3 regions of the Candidatus Pantoea communis genome follow, and region 2 is predicted to be linked to each of the others. Evidence: predicted binding sites of a transcription regulator. Region 2 holds the regulator's gene; each other region holds the start of a gene.

Region 1 (3,283 bases), on a different contig from region 2:
GTCGCGATTGCGTGCACTTCCCCGGCCAGTGCCAGTTCGGTGGCGCGTTTCACACAGCGCCAGGCCAAATCACCGGCTTCTTTCTGCACCACACCCGGTTTTAATGCCTCTGGATTGGCCAGCGGTTCATCGATCACGTTGATGATGCCCGGTGCGAAATGCGCGTCTTTGACGTTATCCAGTACGCGTAATTCTGCCTGCGGCGTAATGTTCAATCCCATCACCCGACGCAGCGTGCTGGCACAGCCGACCACCACTGCCGGGATCCCCGCCAGGTCGCCTTCCGCTAACGCTTTAATGATGATCTCCGGGCTAATGCCCGCCGGATCGCCCATGGTCACCGCAATAATTTTATTCACTCGACTTCTCCTCAATGAAACGGATGGCTTCTATCAGGGTGTTTTCGTCACCAAAGCCACCCGCTTTGGTCATCACCGGCAGGTGTAATTCGCTATTTAGCAGAACCCCGTGCGGCACACAGCCCGCCACCAGGCCCTGAATCTGAAAACCACTGGCGCCGAGCGCTTGTGCGACGGCAATTGCCACGTCGCCGCCCGAAAGATACAACCCGGCAGGCAAGGCCTGGCGGCAAACGTTTTGGGTCAATTGGGCGAGGAAGTGGCAGATGCGTTCTCCCAGCTCCTGGCGTGACACCTGATGTTGCTGACACAGCTGTTCAATCTCATGGCGTTGCTCTGCATGCTGTGTGGTGCGCACTACGCAGTGTGCGCCGTCGCGTAAAGCCTGTTGCATCGCTTGCTGCCACTCGACAGCCTGCGGCCACGCGGGCTGAGCAAACAACTGACGAATATCAATATCGATAATGCGAATGTCACGTTGGGCCGCGAGGCGGGCGATTTGCTGCTGCGCGATGGCACTCATCGAACCCACCACGGCCAGCACCGGCCTGGCCGGACGCGCCGCCAGATATTCGCCCAATGCATCGCCTAATCCGGAAGCGCCTGCGAGTAAGGGTCGTACGGGTAAACTCGCCGCCGCCGCCACAATCAGCGCAATATCAGCATCCTGCTCGGCATCCAGCACCACTAAGCCCTGCCTACTGGCAAGCACCTGTGCCAGCTTGCCACTGCGCACCGTCGCCAGGTCCAGAGTTTCACCGGTCAGATCGCTTTGCATGTGCAGGCGGGTTAACACATGGCTACTGGTCACCGGGGTTTTCGGGTCGCTGGCAAATTCGGTGTCCGTCAGACGCTGCTGGTTGATCCACACTTCACCTTCACGCGTGGTACGGCCCAGTTTCGGCACAGCGGGCACCACCAGCGCTAAGGTTTTTCCGCTGGCGTGCAATGCGGCCTCAATCTCTGCGCCCGGATTGCCGCGCAGCGTGGAATCAATCTTTTTAAACAGCCAGCCATCCTGGGCAATCGCCTGATGCTGCTGTAATGCTAGCGTTGTACGATGCGCTGCTTCTGCTGCACTGACTGCACGGCTGTCGGTGCTGATGACCAGCACATCGGCGCTGCTGGCATCGTGGGCTGTAGTGCTATCAAACAGCACATGCACCTTTGCGCCTGCTCGCGCCAGTCCGCTACCGGCGTCGTTGGCACCGGTAAAATCATCCGCGATCACTAAGACGGGTGTTTTCCATGGCTGTGAAGTCATTCTCTTTCCTCTGCCGGCAGTTCGCCGTGTTGAGATTGATTATATTCAATCATGATTGATTATATGTGAGCAAGATCAAATTATTTGAAATCAATTTGTCCTATAAATTTAGGCACTGTAGTGACAGAACCCGCACTGAATGAGCAAAGTTAATCATTTAGTACGAAAAAACCGCGATAAGGGTATGAAATGAATATCAACAGCACCGTGATCAGTGGCTTCCAGGCGCTTAATGACCTCAGCTATTTACTGCAGAGTAAAGACAAAGCGCTTCTGGTCACCGACAAGAATATCGAAGGCATTCCAGCGGTTCAGTCGCTGATCGCGCAGCTGAAACAGCAGATCAGCAGTTTGAGCATCGTCAACAGCGTGCCGCCGGAGCCAAGCCAGCACGATGTCGCCGCCATTGTTGCCGCACTACCTTCTACCGACGTCGATCTGGTGATCGGCGTGGGCGGCGGCAGCGTGCTGGATGTCGCCAAACTGCTGTCGATTCTGTGCGTTGATGGCGCGCCGACACTGGATGCCCTGCTGGCCGGAGAGAAACCGCTGACCCGCACCACGTCACTGTTGATCCCGACCACCGCCGGTACCGGCTCCGAAGCCACGCCAAACGCAATCCTGGCGATCCCAGAGAAAGAGACCAAAGTCGGCATCATCACTCCGGTGATGCTGCCCGATTATGTCGCACTGGTGCCTGAACTGACCACCAGCATGCCGCCGCATATCGCCTCTTCCACTGGTATCGATGCACTGTGTCATCTGATCGAGTGCTTTACCGCCACCGTGTCCAATCCGGTGAGCGATAACTATGCGCTTATTGGCATGAAAAAGCTGTTTGCCAGCCTTGAGACCACGATTGCCGAACCGGGCAATCTGGAAGCGCGCCTGAATATGTTGTGGGCTTCTTATTACGGTGGCGCATCGATTGCCCACGCCGGTACCCATCTGGTGCATGCGATGTCCTATCCGCTGGGCGGCAAATATCATCTGCCGCACGGCGTGGCGAACGCCATTCTGCTGGCACCGTGCATGCGCTTTGTGCGCCCCGCCGCCGTGAGCAAATTCGCGCAGGCCTACGATCTGCTGCCGGACGCCGATGCCTCACTGGATGAAGAAGCCAAATCGCATGCGCTGGTGGAGTACTTTGCCGCGCTGGTGAAACGTCTCAAACTGCCTGCCAGTCTGGAAGAACTGGGTATCGGCCCGGATCACCTGCCGTATCTGGTTGATGCCGCGCTCGACGTGCAGCGACTGATGAAGAATGTACCGATGAAAGTGAGCGCCGATGACGTACGAAACGTCTACCTGACACTCTTTCCGGCTTTGAATCACTAAGGATTAATGAGGGCATCATGAGTAAGAAAATTCAGGGCGTATTAACCGCCATCGTCACCACCTTTGACAGTGAAGGTGCGTTTAATCCCGCGGCTCAGCGTCTGCAGGTGCAACGTCAGCTCAGCGCAGGCAACGGCATCTTCTGCGGTGGCACCAACGGTGAGTTCTTTGTGCTCAACGAGCAGGAGAAATTAGCGGTTACCGAAACCTGCGTCGATGAAGTGAATGGCGCTGCCCCCGTTGTGGCGCACATCGGTGAGATTTCTACCCGTGAAACCATCCGCCTCGGCAAACAAGTCGCCAAACTGGGCGTGGATGCGGT
Region 2 (3,283 bases):
ATCTGCATGCTGCGGAAGTGGAAGGTGACAGTTTTCACCGTTATACCCGTCCAGAAATGGATATGGCGATCCGTAAGGCACGCGATCTGGGCCGTCATATTAGCTACTTCGGTCCGGAAGCCAATGACTTCGGGCTGCTGGAACAGACGTTTAAGCATTACGGAAAAACCGGGCTAGGTGAATCGCGCAAATATCTGCACACCTACGACGAAGCGGTGCCGTGGAATCAGGTGCCGGGCACCTTTACGCCCTGGCAGCCGCTGCCGGAAAACACTGACGTGCTGTTCTATGAAGGATTACACGGTGGCGTGGTTACACAGCAGCACAACGTCGCCGAGCATGTCGATTTGCTGGTCGGCGTGGTGCCGATTGTCAATCTGGAGTGGATTCAAAAGCTGGTGCGCGACACCAGCGAGCGCGGCCATTCCCGTGAAGCGGTGATGGATTCAGTGGTGCGTTCAATGGAGGATTATATCAACTTCATCACGCCGCAGTTCTCGCGCACCCACATCAACTTCCAGCGTGTACCTACGGTGGATACGTCCAACCCATTTGCCGCACGTGAAATTCCGTCACTCGATGAAAGCTTTGTGGTGATTCACTTCCGTGGACTGGAAGGCATTGCTTACCCTTACCTGCTGGCGATGATCCAGGGCTCGTTCATTTCGCATATGAACACACTGGTGGTGCCGGGCGGCAAAATGGGGCTGGCAATGGAGTTAATCATGACGCCACTGGTGCAGCGGCTGATTGAAGGTAAACGGATTGAATAATCCAGAAATTCTGTAGCGGCGGCCGTTTGGCCGCCCACTTATGTTATCGCTCAATCACTTCGTAACTGTGCGTCATTTTCACACTATTGCCGAGCATGATCGCCACCGAGCAATACTTCTCCGCCGACAGATCGACGGCCCGCGCCACCGCTTTATCGCTTAGCGCTGTGCCGCTAACGATAAAATGCAGGTTGATTTGCGTAAAAATACGTGGCGCTTCTTCACGGCGCTCGGACGTAAGTTTCACCTCGCAGTCAGCCACATCATTTCGGCCTTTTTGCAGGATCGATACCACGTCAATCGCGCTACAGCCGCCTGCTGCCATCAAAACCATCTCCATCGGGCTTGGCGCTTTATCACCCGAGTTACCGTCCATTAATACCTGATGGCCTGATGAGGATTCTCCGAGAAAGGTCAGCCCTTCCACCCATTTCACTCGTGCCTGCATTATTCTTTCTCCTGAAGTGGCGGTTTTGCCGCCAGAGTACGCTTTCACTTGATAAACAGCAATCCAGACTCTTCCGCCTGTTGCTGAAGCGAGACAACAGAAGACAGCTTGCAAAAGCTGTGCTACAAACAGTGCTGAAAATATTTTCGTCATCACAGACGAAGGCGGGAAGAATCAAAAGCGTAGCTTAAGAATCACCCGGAAATAATTTTCCTTTACTGGAAACGCTCGACGATTACACCGCCTGACAGGGAAAACTGCCCCCTGTGTTTTGGGCACGATTACAACAGAGGATAATAGCGAATGGTTCTCGGCAAACCGCAAACAGACCCTACACTCGAATGGTTCCTGTCCCATTGCCATATTCACAAATATCCGTCCAAAAGCACGCTCATCCATCAGGGTGAGAAAGCGGAAACGCTGTACTACATCGTGAAAGGTTCCGTTGCGGTTCTGATCAAAGATGAAGAAGGCAAAGAGATGATTCTCTCCTACCTCAATCAGGGAGACTTCATCGGCGAACTCGGCCTGTTTGAAGAAGGCCAGGAACGTAGTGCCTGGGTACGTGCTAAGACTGCCTGCGAAGTGGCTGAAATTTCCTACAAAAAATTCCGTCAGCTGATTCAGGTAAACCCGGATATTTTAATGCGACTTTCGTCGCAAATGGCGCGTCGTCTGCAAGTCACTTCCGAGAAAGTGGGCAACCTTGCCTTCCTCGATGTGACGGGCCGTATCGCGCAAACACTGCTTAATCTGGCGAAACAACCCGATGCGATGACGCACCCCGACGGGATGCAAATCAAAATCACCCGTCAGGAGATTGGTCAGATCGTGGGTTGCTCACGCGAAACCGTGGGTCGTATCCTGAAAATGCTGGAAGATCAGAACCTGATCTCCGCACACGGTAAAACCATCGTCGTCTACGGCACCCGCTAATTTCTTATCACCCACGGCGTGATGGCAACATCGCGCCGTTTTTGTTTGCGATGAGCTGATGTGGCGCCGAATCATCTATCATCCTGAGGTCAACTACGCACTGCGGCAAACGCTGGTGCTGTGCCTGCCTGTGGCACTAGGCTGGCTGTTTGGCGATCTGCAAAAAGGCCTGCTGTTCTCATTAGTCCCTGCCTGCTGCAACATGGCGGGTCTTGATACACCGCATAAGCGCTTCTTTAAACGCCTGATTGTTGGCGGCTCACTGTTTGCTACCGCCAGTTTTCTGATCCAATTTCTCACCAGTGACGCCATTCCGTTACCGCTGATCCTGTTTGTGCTGCCGCTGCTGATAGGCGTGACCGGCGAAATCAGCCCGCTGCACGGTCGCTTGTTGCCCGCCACACTGATTGCCGCCATCTTTAGCCTCAGCCTAGTAGGACGCATGCCCATGTGGGTGCCGCCGCTGCTGTATATCGGCGGCACGCTATGGTATGGCCTGTTTAACTGGTTCTGGTTTTGGCTGTGGAAAGAGCAGCCGATGCGCGAAACGCTCAGTCTGCTGTATCGGGAACTGGCGGATTATTGCGATGCAAAATACACACTGTTGACGCAGCTTACCGATCCCGAGAAAGCGCTGCCGCCGCTGCTGGCGCGTCAGCAAAAAGCCGTTGACCTGATCACCACCTGCTATCAGCAGATGCACATGCTCTCTGCCAGCCGCGATAACAGCCACAAGCGCCTGACGCGGGCTTTCCAGGTGGCGCTTGATTTGCAGGAGCACATCTCGGTGAGCCTGCACCAGCCGGAAGAAGTGCAAAAGCTGGTCGAGCAGAGTCACGCCGAAGCGGTGATCCGCTGGAATGCCAAAACCATCTCTGCGCGTCTGCGCCTGTTGGCCGATGCCATTCTCTATCATCAATTGCCCGATCGCTTCCACATGGAAAAGCAGCTCGGCGCGCTGGAAAAAATTGCGCGCCAGCATCCCGACAATCCGGTGGGCAACTTCTGCTATTACCATTTCAGCCGAATTGCGCGTGTGCTGCGCACCCAGAAACCGTTATACACCCGTGACCTGATGGCCGATCGCCAGCGCCGTTTGCCGTTGTTCCCGGCGCTGCGCAGCTAT
Region 3 (3,283 bases), on a different contig from region 2:
CAGGCTAACCCAGCTAAAATCGCCAGCCGTAAAGCTTCTCAGAACGCGATTGAAGCCTTCGGTAAGATCCTGCCGGAATACATGGGGGGATCGGCTGACCTGGCGCCAAGCAACCTGACTATGTGGTCTGGTTCTAAGCCAATCAACGAAGATGCAGCCGGTAACTACATCCATTACGGTGTGCGCGAATTCGGTATGACCGCAATCGCTAACGGCCTGGCGCTGCACGGTGGTTTCCTGCCGTACACCGCAACCTTCCTGATGTTCGTAGAATACGCGCGTAACGCGGCACGTATGGCTGCACTGATGAAGATTCGTCAGATCATGGTTTATACCCACGATTCAATCGGTCTGGGTGAAGATGGTCCAACGCACCAGCCGGTTGAGCAGATGGCCAGCCTGCGCGTAACACCAAACATGAGCCTGTGGCGTCCATGTGACCAGGTTGAGTCTGCGGTTGCCTGGAAATACGCTATCGAGCGCGTAGACGGCCCATCAGCCCTGATCTTCTCTCGTCAGAACCTGGCGCAGCAGGATCGTACCGCTGAGCAGCTGGCAAACGTGGCACGCGGTGGTTATGTGCTGAAAGACAGCGAAGGTACGCCAGAGCTAATCTTGATCGCTACCGGTTCAGAAGTGGAACTGGCGGTTGCCGCTTATGACAAGCTGACCAGCGAAGGCCGCAAAGTGCGCGTTGTTTCAATGCCTTCAACCGATGCCTTCGACAAGCAGGACGCGGCTTACCGTGAATCTGTACTGCCGAAAGCAGTTGCTGCGCGTGTGGCAATCGAAGCGGGTATCGCGGACTACTGGTTCAAATACACCGGCCTGAATGGCGCTATCGTCGGCATGACCACCTTCGGTGAGTCTGCTCCGGCAGAGTTGCTGTTCAAAGAGTTCGGCTTCACCGTTGAGAACGTGGTGAACATCGCGAAATCTATTCTGTAATCAGCGGTCGCCATCAAGGGCGGCCCGACAGGTTAGATGATCGCTAACGAAGGTGCGCTTTATGCGCACCTTTTTTCATTTCAGACCCCGCCTTCAACCTGAAACGCTTCAATTATTCCTGCAGTAATAATTTTTACGTGCGAAATATGTGACGTAGATCCAATAATCAGCAGCGCAATTGATCGCAATCATTCCTGTTATTCCGCGCATGCTTTATTCTAGCTGAACCGTTTCAGTTGCAATTGAGTGGCATCATTTTGCAACGTTAAGCGGGCAATAATTCCCTGTACAAAACGCAGCGAAACGCTCAAGGTATTTGGCACGTTTTTTTGGCTGTTGTTGCAGGAAGTGAGATGACCGTTCGCATAGCAATTAATGGTTTTGGTCGTATCGGACGCAATGTGCTGCGTGCGTTGTATGAAACCGGCCGCCGCGCTGAAATTACCGTGGTGGCGATCAACGAACTGGCTGAAGCCACCGGCATGGCGCATTTGCTGAAGTATGACACCAGCCATGGCCGCTTTGCCTGGGATGTGCGCCAGGAGCGCGATCAGCTGTTCGTGGGCGACGACACCATTCGCATTCTGCACCTGGCCGATATCGATGCACTGCCATGGCAGGAACTGAACGTCGATATCGTGCTGGATTGCACCGGCGTGTACGGCAGCCGCGCAGATGGCGAAGCACATCTGCAAGCGGGCGCGAAGAAGGTATTGTTCTCGCATCCGGGCGGTAACGATTTAGATGCCACCGTAGTGTTCGGCGTAAACGAACAGGCTCTTAAACAAACTGACCGCATTGTCTCCAACGCATCCTGCACCACCAACTGCATTATTCCGGTGATCAAGTTGCTGGATGACGCCTTCGGTATTGAATCGGGCACCGTGACCACGATTCACTCGGCAATGCACGACCAACAGGTGATTGACGCCTATCACAGCGATCTGCGTCGTACCCGTGCCGCCAGCCAATCGATCATTCCGGTGGATACGCGTCTTGCTGCGGGCATTACCCGTATTTTTCCGAAATTTAATGACCGCTTCGAAGCCATCGCTGTGCGCGTGCCCACGATCAACGTGACAGCCATTGATTTGAGCGTTTCGGTACGTGAAGCCGTGAAGGCGTGTGAGGTCAATGCGTTGCTGCAAAACGCGTCAGAAGGGGCGTTTCGTGGTATAGTTGACTATACGGAATTACCGTTAGTCTCAGTAGATTTTAACCATGATCCGCACAGTGCCATAGTCGATGGCACGCAAACGCGGGTCAGTGGTCATCACCTCATCAAGACCTTGGTTTGGTGTGACAACGAATGGGGCTTTGCTAACCGCATGATCGACACCACGTTAGCAATGGCCGCAAGCGGTTTCAGGTAAGACGCGGACTGCGTCTGGCAAAACTTATGAGAATCAACGAGAGGGTTCACCATGTCTGTAATTAAGATGACCGATCTGGATCTTGCTGGTAAACGCGTTCTGATCCGTGCCGATCTCAACGTGCCAGTGAAAGAAGGGAAAGTGACGTCAGATGCACGTATCCGTGCTTCTCTGCCTACCATCGAAGCGGCGTTGAAACAGGGCGCGAAAGTGATGGTTACCTCTCACCTGGGTCGTCCGACCGAAGGTGAATACAACGAAGAGTTCTCGCTCCTGCCGGTTGTTAACTACCTGAAAGACAAACTGAACGGCACTACCGTTACCCTGGCAAAAGACTACCTCGACGGCGTTGAAGTCGGCGCGGGTGAGCTGGTGGTTCTGGAAAACGTGCGCTTTAACAAAGGCGAGAAGAAAGACGAAGAGACGCTGTCGAAGAAATATGCCGCCCTGTGCGACGTGTTTGTGATGGATGCCTTCGGTACTGCGCACCGCGCGCAGGCTTCAACCCACGGTGTGGGCAAGTTCGCCCCTATCGCTTGTGCTGGCCCTCTGCTCTCTGCTGAACTGGAAGCGCTGGGTAAAGTGATGAGCAATCCACAGCGTCCACTGGTAGCGGTTGTGGGTGGATCTAAAGTATCGACCAAATTCGACGTGCTGCAGTCTCTGGTGAAAATCGCGGATACCGTGATTGTCGGTGGTGGTATCGCTAACACCTTCGTGGCTATCGACAACAACGTCGGTAAATCACTGTACGAACCAGACTTCGTTGAAGCGGCGAAAAAGCTGCGTGACGAGCACGGCATTCCAGTTCCAACCGACTCTCGCGTCGGAACGGAATTCTCTGAAACTGCCCCGGCAACCGTGAAAAAGGTTTCCGAAGTGGCGGATAACGAAGAGATTATGGACTTCGGTGACGAAACCGCACAGGCGATGGCAAAACTGCTGAAAGAGGCAAAAACCAT

What was found. The regulator CRP, encoded in region 2, controls carbon source genes, mostly activating them, when cyclic AMP is high. The targets are predictions, from matches to a motif close to ATGTGANNNNNNTCACAT.
Region 1: a site for CRP is predicted at 1,687-1,704, ahead of F3J37_RS14830 (iron-containing alcohol dehydrogenase). Genes of this name have one in related genera too.
Region 3: a site for CRP is predicted at 1,095-1,112, ahead of epd (erythrose-4-phosphate dehydrogenase). Genes of this name have one in related genera too.

The regions. Positions count from the first base shown of each region.
Region 1 is NZ_VWXC01000010.1:150,756-154,038, reverse strand. It holds gene F3J37_RS14840 (D-threonate 4-phosphate dehydrogenase) at 1-359, opposite strand, end outside; gene dtnK (D-threonate kinase) at 352-1,623, opposite strand; gene F3J37_RS14830 (iron-containing alcohol dehydrogenase) at 1,813-2,961, shown strand; gene F3J37_RS14825 (dihydrodipicolinate synthase family protein) at 2,979-3,283, shown strand, end outside.
Region 2 is NZ_VWXC01000025.1:25,666-28,948, reverse strand. It holds gene F3J37_RS24035 (phosphoribulokinase) at 1-773, shown strand, start outside; gene F3J37_RS24030 (OsmC family protein) at 817-1,221, opposite strand; gene crp (cAMP-activated global transcriptional regulator CRP) at 1,525-2,157, shown strand; gene F3J37_RS24020 (YccS/YhfK family putative transporter) at 2,216-3,283, shown strand, end outside.
Region 3 is NZ_VWXC01000004.1:95,465-98,747, forward strand. It holds gene tkt (transketolase) at 1-948, shown strand, start outside; gene epd (erythrose-4-phosphate dehydrogenase) at 1,302-2,321, shown strand; gene pgk (phosphoglycerate kinase) at 2,373-3,283, shown strand, end outside.